3 regions of the Actinoplanes sp. CA-030573 genome follow, and region 1 is predicted to be linked to each of the others. Evidence: riboswitches for the same ligand, from Rfam matches in the RefSeq annotation. Region 1 holds a riboswitch; each other region holds the start of a gene.
The links. A riboswitch is a leader RNA that binds a small molecule or an ion and turns the genes downstream of it on or off. The one in region 1 is predicted to bind cyclic di-AMP.
Positions count from the first base shown of each region.

Region 1 (3,265 bases):
TCTCGTACGCCTCGACCGGCAGCCCCCGCATCGCGGCCCGGCGCGCCAGGATGAGCATGTTGCCCCGGTCACCGTACGTCGAGAGCAGGTCCGGATAGATCCAGACGATGCGCAGTGTGCTCTCAGTTGACACGGTCCAACTCCGCTCGAATGTCCTGGAACGCCGTGTAGTTGGCGATCACCTCGAGACGACCGGGCGGAACCGCCTGGAGCGCCTCGTCAAAACTCCTAACGTGCCGGAAGGGCACACCGTTCACCTCGAGACGAACGGCCAGGTCGTACGCCCGGTCGCCGCTGATCAGCACGGGCCGGTCCCGCAGGGGCGAGAAGTCGACGTCGTACAGCCACGAGGTGTCGAGACCGTCGGGGTCCCGGGCGTTGACGGCGAGCAGCGTGGGTGCGAGCTCGGCCATGTCGAACGCCTCGAGCCAGCTTGCCGGGTTCTTCGCCAGCAGCAGACGGACGTTTCGTCCGTCCCGGTCGACCTGCGCATAACGACCGGCGACCGAAGAGACCGTCGCCAGCCGCGGCAGCGCCTCGATCGGGCGGACCCCGAACTCGGCCGCGACGGCCAGGGCGGTCGCCGCGTTACCCAGGTTGACCTGCCCGGGGAGCTGCAGCTTGACCAGGTGCCAGTCGCCGCGCGGGTCGACCACGCCCTCGTCCTCGACGTGCCACTGGGCCTGCGGCCGGCGCAGCGGGCAGCCGGTGCACCACCAGTCGCCGTTGCTGCGCTCGATCGGGTCGCCGCTCTGCGGGCAGACGAACGAGTCGTCGAGCCAGCGCTGGCCGGCGCTGAACCAGGTGACCTGGCCGGCGCTGCCCTGCGCGGCCCAGACCACCATCGGGTCGTCCGCGTTGGCGACCACGCGCACGTCGGGGTGGCCGGCGAGGGCGTCGCGCCACAGCTGCGCCATCATCGCCACCTCCTTGGCCCGGTCGAGCTGGTCGCGGGAGAGGTTGAGCAGCGCCACCACCCGCGGGCTGGTGGCGTCGATCACCCGGGCCAGGTAGTGCTCGTCGACCTCGAGCACGGCGAACGGCGTCACGCCGGCCTTGGCCAGCGCCGAGGTGTGCCCGGTCGGCATGTTGGCGCCGAACGAGTTGGTGGCGACCCGGCCGAGCACCTCGAGGGCGGCCGCGGTGAGCCGGGTCGTGGTGGTCTTGCCGTTGGTGCCCGAGACCAGCGCGACCGCGCGGCCCGCGGCCAGGTGGGCCAGCAGGTCAGGGTCGATCTTGAGCCCGATCCATCCGCCGATGACCGAGCCGTCGCCGCGTCCCGCGGCCCGGGAAAGCGCGGCCGCGGTCTTCGACACGCCGGTCGCGACCTTGGCCCGCAGGGGCATCTTGCCGTCCGTCACCTGAGCGAGGGTACCGGAGTCGGCTGTTACGTCGAGTGGCCGCCGGGGCCGGCGAAACGCAACGGCCTGACCAGGGGAACCACTATTTGTGTGTTCTGTTTCACCCGTAACCTTCGACAAGCCGTGATCGCCCCCGCACTACCCGTCATGGCATTTGTCTCGCGGACGTAACAAACTGGACAGGCCCCAATGTGCCAAACACGGACAGTGACGAATTGGCTGCCGCCGATCAAGAGAAATTTCAGGTAGCAAGGTTCTGCCGATCCGCACGGAACGGCTCGCAACGATTCGGTTCACGCCGAGCCCTGCCCCGGGCCGATCGTCGCGACCACCGCAATCGCACAACCACAAAGGCATATGGGGGCAGGGACGGGGGACCCACAGCTTCTCGAGAGAGACAGCCGGTCCGCTCCGCGCCACCCGCTCCGGTGGCGGTCGACGGGGCAACCTCGGGGTGAAGTCGGCCACCACGGCGACCGGGCACACCTTCCCGCCCGAACCCGACAGCTAACCTCGCAGGCGTGCCGGAGGGATATCTCTACCGTGCACGAGCACACCTCGAGCCGGCGTCGACGGCTGTCCGTCGGCACCGGTACTGCCGCGCTGTCCCTGGGTCTCTGCCTCTGCGCAGGTCAGCTGATCGCGACGCCGGCGGCCGGCGCCGCAACGCCGGTGGCGGCGGTTCAGGCTCAGGCCGCGGCCAAGCCAAAGCCCACGAACCTGACCAACGTCAGTTCCCGGACCCTTACTTCCGGCCAGCAGGTTCGCATCACCGTCCGGTACTACAACCCGAAGACCGGCAAGCGGATCACGTCCGGCAAGGTCCAGCTCCAGGGCAACCGGGGCGGCAAGTGGGCCGCAGTGGGCACTGTCCGGGTCGGCAAGAACGGCATCACCAACCTCTACACGCGGCCGAGCACCAGCGTTAACCTTCGCGCCGTCTTCTACGGGAACAGCTCGTACCGGGCGTACTGGGGCAGCTCGATCCGCATCACCGTGCGCAGCAACGCCGGGGCTCGGGTGCTGGCCGAGGCCAAGCGGCACACGGGCGCGCTGTACAAGTTCGCGGCCGCCGGGCCGAAGCGGTTCGACTGCTCCGGCTACACCCTGTACGTCTTCAAGAAGACGCTGGGCGTCAAGCTGCCCCACAAGGCGAACTCCCAGCAGAAGTACGGCAAGGCGGTCGCCAAGAAGTCGGCCAGGGTCGGCGACCTGATCGTCTTCCGATCCGGCTCGTACGGGTACCACGCCGGCATCTACGCCGGTAACGGCTACATGTACGACTCGCCGCACACCGGCGCCCGCGTCGGCAAGCACAAGATGTACGGCAGCAACTACGTCGTGCGTCGCCTGGCGGCGTAACGAAGCAAGGAACGACCAAGGAACGAAGTGAAATGGGGGGCACCGGTTCGGTGCCCCCCATTCTTCACACCACGACGCTGACCAGCCGGCCCTTCACCACGATGACCTTCTTGGGGTCACGCCCGGCCAGCACGTCGGCGACGGCGGCCAGCGCTTCGGCGCGTACGGAATCCTCGGAAGCCTCCGGGGAGACCGAGACCCGCCCCCGCACCTTCCCGTTGATCTGCACCGGATAGGTGATCGACTCGGCCTTCAGGTGGGCCGGGTCGGCGACCGGGAAGTCCACGTAGGCCAGCGTGCCCTCGTGGCCCAGCTTGCTCCACAGCTCCTCGGCCAGGTGCGGCGCGAACGGCGACACCATCAGCACCAGCGGCTCGATCGCCTCCCGGGACGCGACCGGCAGCGGGGTCAGCGCGTTCGTCAGCTCGATCAGCTTGGCGATCGCCGTGTTGAACCTCAGCTCGTCCATGTCCTCGCGGACACCGGCGATGGTCCGGTGCAGGTGCTTGCGGACGGCCGGCTCCAGCGGCTCGTCGGTGACC
Region 1 is NZ_CP192038.1:2,079,010-2,082,274, reverse strand. It holds gene ACQP2F_RS09735 (type 1 glutamine amidotransferase) at 1-133, opposite strand, end outside; gene ACQP2F_RS09730 (MurT ligase domain-containing protein) at 123-1,346, opposite strand; cyclic di-AMP (ydaO/yuaA leader) riboswitch at 1,766-1,898, shown strand; gene ACQP2F_RS09725 (C40 family peptidase) at 1,905-2,723, shown strand; gene leuS (leucine--tRNA ligase) at 2,788-3,265, opposite strand, start outside.

Region 2 (3,265 bases), 4.5 Mb from region 1:
TCAGCGCCAGCGCCGACCAGGACGCGGCGCTCGCCTACTTCGTCGGGCAGCTGCCGCCGGAGGCTCTGAAGGCCGCCCTCGAGGCCGTCGCCAAGAACGAGCGGTGACCGCCCTGCTGCTCGGCGCCCTCGGGCTGACCCTGTCGCTCGTCGTGCCGGGCGTCCTCGCCGCCGCCCGGTGGCCCGACCGCGCGCCGGCCGCGGCCGTGCTGCTCTGGCAGGCGATCACCTTGACCGCGGTGCTCTCCGCGCTCGGCGTGGTGCTGGCCGGCCCCGAAGAACTGGCCCGCGCGGCCGGCGCCGGGCGGCCGGTCACCGCCGCGGCCCTGGTCGGCGCCCTCGCCGTCGCGGCCACGATCGTGCTGCGGCTGCTCTGGTCCCTCTACGGTGTCACCCGGCGCTCCCGCGAGCGCCGCGCCCGGCACCGGCTGCTGGTCGACCTGCTCGACCGGGCCGAGCAGCGCCAGGAGCTCGACGACGACAACGTGCGGGTGCTCCAGGGCAACCTGCCGCTCGCCTACTGCGTGCCCGGCCGGGAGGCGCGCGTGGTGCTCAGCGACGGCGCGCTCCGGCTGCTCGGCCGGTCCGAGGTCGAGGCCGTCCTCGCCCACGAGCAGACCCACCTGCGGCACCGCCATGAGGTGGTGATGGAGTCGTTCACCGCGTTCTATCGCGCCGTCCCGGCGCCGTTGCGCAGCCGGGCGCCGCTGAACGCCGTACATCTGCTGCTGGAGATGGTGGCCGACGATGCCGCACGCCGCCGCACCGGGTCCGCGCCGCTGCGCGGCGCCCTGGAACGCCTGACCGGCGCTGTCCCTCTGTCGGAGGATGTCGCGCCCGGAACGGACGCCCGGGACCGCCGCCTCGCCCGCCTGGCCGCGCCGCCGAGGTCCTCGATCGCCCTCACCGCGACCGTCGCGCTCGGCGCCCTGGCCCTGCTGGTATTACCGACCGTGATCCTGGTGCTCCCGTGGCTCGACCGCGCCCTGGAAGCCTGGCCGTTGTAGTCACTGTCCGTAGCCCCTGCTGTGCAAGCAGTTTCCTGGTCGTGGCAGCTTCAGTTAACGACTTGATCGGGAGTACGGTGGTCCCCGGTTCGGCAGCCCCCCATCGTCCATCCGGCCGATCTGACGGACCACCGCCTAATCGTCCATGGCGACGAACCGGGGACCCGAGTAGTCGGGGTGAAGCCGCGATCCCTTGCGGCCGGGCGCGCTTCCCGCCCGAACCCGTCAGCTAACCCGGTCGGCGGCTTGATGGAAGAAGGGATAACGCACCTACGTGAAACGGATTGGGGCGCGCCGCGCCGCAGTTCTGCGCAGCCTCGCCTGCGCTGTCGCAGCGGTCGGGATCGTCTTCACCGGCCCGTCCGTAGCGCAAGCGACACCCTCGCCGGCCAGCGTCGAGGCCCAGATCGACAAGCAGTGGAACGAACTCGAGCCGGTCATCGAGCAGTACAACGACGTGCACGGCAAGCTGCTCAAGAACCAGGCTCAGCTGAAGAAGCTCACGACCCAGCTCACTCCGCTCCAGATCCAGGTGGATGTCGCCCTGTCCCAGGTGCGGGGGATGGCCGTCGACGCGTACAAGCAGGGTGCGCCCAACGCGTTCAACGCCATGATCATGAGTGGGTCGCCCACCGGCCTGACCGACAAGCTGACCTACCTCGATCAGCTTGCTCGGCACCAGCAGGACCAGATCGCCGGCGTCGCCAAGCTGCGCGACAAGTACGCCGGCATGAAGTCCGACCTGGACGTGCTGACCAAGTCGATCGCGGCGCGCGACAGCCAGCTCGCGCAGCAGAAGGCCGCGATCCAGAAGAAGATCGACTCGCTCCAGAAGCTGCGGCTCGCGGCGTACGGCGCGGCCGGCGAGTCCGACGGCCCGTTCAAGACCGGGCCGTGCCCCGTCACCTACAGCCAGGACAAGGGCGGCCGTGCGGCGCAGCGAGCCTGCGACCTCGTCGGCAAGCCCTACGTCTTCGGCTCCGAGGGCCCGAACAGCTACGACTGCTCGGGTCTGACGAAGGCGGCGTGGGCCAGCGTCGGCGTCTTCCTCGACCACTACACGAAGGACCAGTGGGGCGAGGGCAAGGCGGTGTCGCGGGACGAGTTGCAACCGGGTGACCTGGTCTTCTTCTATCCGGGCAGCCTCCATCACGTCGCCATCTACATAGGTGGCGGCAAGGTGGTGCACGCCCCGCACACGGGTGACCATGTGCGGATGGCGGTGCTCGACAAGGTGGGACCGATCGCCGGTTTCCGGCGTCCGGGCTGAGAGTTCGCGCAGAAAGGGGCCGCCCGCGGGCGGCCCCTTTCCGTGTGCGGTCAGCCCTCGACGCGGTGCGCCGCCCAGAACGAGGTGAGGCTGGTCGAGCCGGCGGCGGCCTGCGCCGCGGCCTTGAAGTCGGCCACCGTCGAGACCCCGTACCAGTGCGACGCCGCGTACGACTTGAGCAGGTTTGCCATCGCCGTCGTGCCGATCAGCCGGCGCAGGTCGTGCAGCGTGCACTTGCCGTAGCCGTAGACCACGGTGCTGTAGCGGCTCGGGTGCGCGTCCCAGTAAGCCATCGAGTTGGTCAGCTTCTCGGCGCTCGACTGCCAGGTGATCCCGCAGCCGCTGCCGGTCTTGTTGAAGTACAGATCGGTGGCGTAGTCGGTGAAGCCCTCGTCGAGCCACGGCGTCGTGTACTCGTCGTCGCCGACGATCCCGTAGAACCACTGGTGGGCGAGCTCGTGCGCCAGCGCCGTCGAGCTGATGACGTCGAGCACGAAGCCCGGGTACTCCATACCGCCGAACCAGTAGCCGTTGTCCAGCACCACGTCGGCCTCGCCGTAGGGGTAGGCGCCGAAGCGGGACGAGTGCGCGTCGAGGGCGGACCTGGCCGTGCTCAGCATCGAGTTGGCGCTCGACGTGCTGATCGAGCTCACCGAGTAGACGTTCACCGCGACGCCGCCCGCCGTGGTTCCGGAGATCTTGCGGAACGGCCCGGCGGCCCAGGCGAACTCGCGCACCTTCTTCCCGGTGGCGGTGGTGACCGTACGCCCACTGCTGCCGGCCCGGTCGACCGAGGTGCCGGTCGCGGGCACCGAGATCGTGCTCGGGTGATCGAGCGCGACGGTGTAGTCCGAGGCGAGCGCGTAGAAGGACTCCCCGTTGTTCGTGTACGGGTCCAGATGCCAGCCCGCCGCGTCGCGCACGGCCAGCACCGGGATCGCGTTGCCGATGAAGTAGTAGCTGCCGTCGTGGCCGAACCGGTCGATCCC
Region 2 is NZ_CP192038.1:6,594,476-6,597,740, reverse strand. It holds gene ACQP2F_RS30410 (BlaI/MecI/CopY family transcriptional regulator) at 1-107, shown strand, start outside; gene ACQP2F_RS30405 (M56 family metallopeptidase) at 104-1,006, shown strand; cyclic di-AMP (ydaO/yuaA leader) riboswitch at 1,129-1,266, shown strand; gene ACQP2F_RS30400 (NlpC/P60 family protein) at 1,281-2,276, shown strand; gene ACQP2F_RS30395 (M1 family metallopeptidase) at 2,327-3,265, opposite strand, start outside.
Region 2: it holds a riboswitch for cyclic di-AMP, as region 1 does, so the genes downstream of both, ACQP2F_RS30400 (NlpC/P60 family protein) here and ACQP2F_RS09725 (C40 family peptidase) in region 1, are expected to answer to the same signal.

Region 3 (3,265 bases), 1.7 Mb from region 1:
GCCGGCACCTGGATCTCGCTGGTCGCCGGCCTCGGCGGCATGCGGGACTTCAACGGCCAGCTGTCGTTCGCGCCCCGGCTGCCGAGCCGGATCAGCAACCTCGAGTTCTCGCTGTTGTGGCGCGGGCTCCGGCTGCGGGTGAATGTCACGGCCGACGAGGTGACCTACTCGCTGCGCAACGGCGGCGGCTCGGCCCGGCTCGTGCTGCTGCACCACGGCAAGGAGATCGAGGTCACCCAGGTCAAGCCGGTGAGCGTGCCGATCCCGCCGGCCGGACCGGTCGGCCCGCCGCCGACCCAGCCCGCGGGCCGGGCCCCGGTGCGCCGGGCTCCGCAGGACTGACCGTCAACGACAACGGCCCCCGCGGATATCGCGGGGGCCGTTGCCATGTCTGCTCTACAGCATCGAAACGTGCACGTGGTCCTTGTGGGCGCTGACGCCGTGATAGGTGTGCCAGTTACCGGTCGCCGGGAACCAGATCTGCTGATACCAGATGACGTAGTAGATGCCCAACCGGTCGGCGTTGCGGACCAGGAACGCCATCAGGTTGTTGCCGTAGTTCTTCATGTCGGCGTTGTGCGCGTTCGAGAATCCGCTCTTCTGCAGGGACCAGTCGCAGGCCCGGCCCTTCGGATGCTCGAACGGTCCGCCGTTGCGGTGACAGCCGACGAAACGATTGAAGCCGGCCTTCTTCACCTCTTGGTACATGTGCAACGTACGCGCGGTGATGCAGCCACTCGTGGTCGGATCGTTCACGGTGCATTTCTCCGGCGAGAAACCGCCCTCGGCATTGCGTGGCGCGGGCGCCGCCTGCTTGGAGACCGCGTCGACGAAGCCGCCGGTGAGGCTCTTGCCGCCGACCAACTCGAGCGCCTTCTCGGCCGAGGCCTTCTGCTTCTGCATCGCCAGCAGGTTGGTCTGCTGCGCCTTCACCTCGGCGTCGAGCGCGGCCTTCTTGCTGTTGACCAGGTCGATCGCGGCGTTGAGCTCGCGCAGCTTCCGGTCGTGCAGCGTGTTGATCTCCTCCAGCGAGACCGCCTTCTTGAGGAAGTCGCTCGACCCCTGGCTGCCGAGCAGGAAGCTGGCGGCGCCGAGGTGGCCGGTCTGGTACTGCTGGGCGGCGATCGCGTTGACCTCGGGGATCAGCGCGTTGCGCTTGGCCTCGGCCAGGTTGATCTCGACGGCCAGGCTCTTCTGCGTCGCGGTGGACTTCGTCACCGCCGCCTTGGCCTGCACATACTTGCGGTTCGACGACTCGAGCACGTCGTTCAGCGTCGCGTTCGCCTCGACGTCGTCGTCGCCCTCGTCAGGGATCGCGGACGTTCCTCCGCCTGAGCTCGACCCTTCGCCGGAGCTCGACGAGGACGAGGTGTCGGGGTCGGCGCTCGCGGGGGCGGTCGGCGCCGCCAGGAACGAGACAGCCACGAGCGGCGCCAGGGCGAGTGTCAGCCACCGGCGGGTTCGTACGGTCATCCAGCCAGGTTCCTTCCGGTTAACCGCCGACCGGGTTAGCTGACGGGTTCGGGACGGAAGCGATCCCTACCGCTCGCGCGGATTCACCCCAGGTGAGGAACATTTGGTTCCCCGGCTCGCCTCGCGGCGATTGGGCGGTGGTCTGCCGGCGCCTCGGGGGCGGCGCCTTCGGCGGCAGAGCCGTCGGAGAGTTTACCCGAGACTTGGGAACGCATCAGGGTCCGATAAACGTGAATGTGGTGAGCGGATAAGCACTTTCCGTAATGAGGTGACAAGCCGTTATCGGCCAATCGCACAGGGTACGAGATCTGTCGATCAATCGATGGCATGGGTATCGTCGGTCCCGATCCCCACCCGGGGATCGCCGCCTAATCGCCGCGAGGCGAGCCGGGGAACCAACCGTTCCTCTCAATGGGGTGAATCCGGAGTCACTTCCGGTAGGGAACTTCCGTCCCGAACCCGTCAGCTAACTCGGTCGGCGGCCGACGGAAGGAAACAGTGTGCGGCACCAATCTGTCCGCCGCCGATTAGCGGCGACCCTCGCCCTCCTGGTCGCTGCCGCCGGTCTGGCGTTCGCGGCCCCGGCCCACGCGGCGCCGGGCGACACCGGGGACGACGGCGAAGGCGGCTCCAAGTCGCTGATCCAGCAGCTCGAGGCGGCCTCCCGGGGCTACGTCCAGGCCCGGGACGCGCTCGCGGCCTCCAAGACCCGCCAGGCCCAGCTCACCGCCCGGCTCAAGCAGCTGGACGCCGAGCTCGCCCCCCGCCAGGCGGCGGTCGACGAGATCGTCGCCGAGGCCTACATGTCCGGCCGGCTCGGCCCGATGAGCGCGCTGCTCAACGCCGGCTCGGGTGCCGGCTTCCTGGACCGGGCCGAGATGCTGGAGACGGTCGGGGTCAAGCAGCAGGCCGCGGTCACCGACCTGCGGGCCGTCCGTGACCAGCAGGCCGCGGCCAAGCTGGCGATCGACGCCACCATCCGTGACCAGCAGAAGCAGGTGAACGTGATGGCCAAGCGCAAGGTCCAGGCCGAGACCGCGCTGAAGGCGGCCAACGCCGGCCAGGACGACCCGCAGCCCAGCGACGGCGGCAGCAGCAAGTCGGCGGCCAAGTTCCAGGGCGGCAGCGGCATGGTGGACGACCCGACCAGTGGCGGCCGCATCACCCAGCGCATGCTGTTCGCCATGCGGCAGGCCCAGGCCGACGGGTTCACGCACTACGTGCACTGCTGGCGCGAACAGAACAGCGGCGAGCATCCCAAGGGCCGGGCCTGCGACTTCGCGGCCGACAAGGGCGGTTTCGGCGGGGTGGCGACGGGCGCCAGCAAGACGTACGGGACGAACCTCGCGAACTACTTCATCAACAACTCGAGCCGGCTGGGCGTCCTGTACGTCATCTGGTTCAAACGCATCTGGCTGCCGTCGAGCGGCTGGAAGGCGTACACCCGTGGCAACGGCGATCCCTCGAGCGATCACACGAACCACGTGCATTTGTCGGTCATCTAGGGCGGTACGGGGCCTTCACTTCTTCACGAAGGCCTCGTACTCCTTCATCACGTCGTCGGTCGGGCCGTCCGCCTTGATCACGCCGCTCTCCAGCCAGATGCTGCGCTCGCAGGTGTCCCGGATCGACTGCTCGCTGTGGCTGACCAGGAAGACCGTGCCGGCCTCCGCCCGCAGGTCGCGGACCCGCTGCTCACTGCGCTTGCGGAACTTCGCGTCGCCGGTGGCCAGCGCCTCGTCGATCAGCAGCACGTCGTGCTTCTTGGCCGCGGCGATCGCGAAGCGCAGCC
Region 3 is NZ_CP192038.1:425,516-428,780, forward strand. It holds gene ACQP2F_RS01990 (glycoside hydrolase family 65 protein) at 1-342, shown strand, start outside; gene ACQP2F_RS01995 (coiled-coil domain-containing protein) at 397-1,473, opposite strand; cyclic di-AMP (ydaO/yuaA leader) riboswitch at 1,483-1,620, opposite strand; cyclic di-AMP (ydaO/yuaA leader) riboswitch at 1,829-1,970, shown strand; gene ACQP2F_RS02000 (coiled-coil domain-containing protein) at 1,974-2,978, shown strand; gene ACQP2F_RS02005 (ABC transporter ATP-binding protein) at 2,994-3,265, opposite strand, start outside.
Region 3: it holds a riboswitch for cyclic di-AMP, as region 1 does, so the genes downstream of both, ACQP2F_RS01995 (coiled-coil domain-containing protein) here and ACQP2F_RS09725 (C40 family peptidase) in region 1, are expected to answer to the same signal.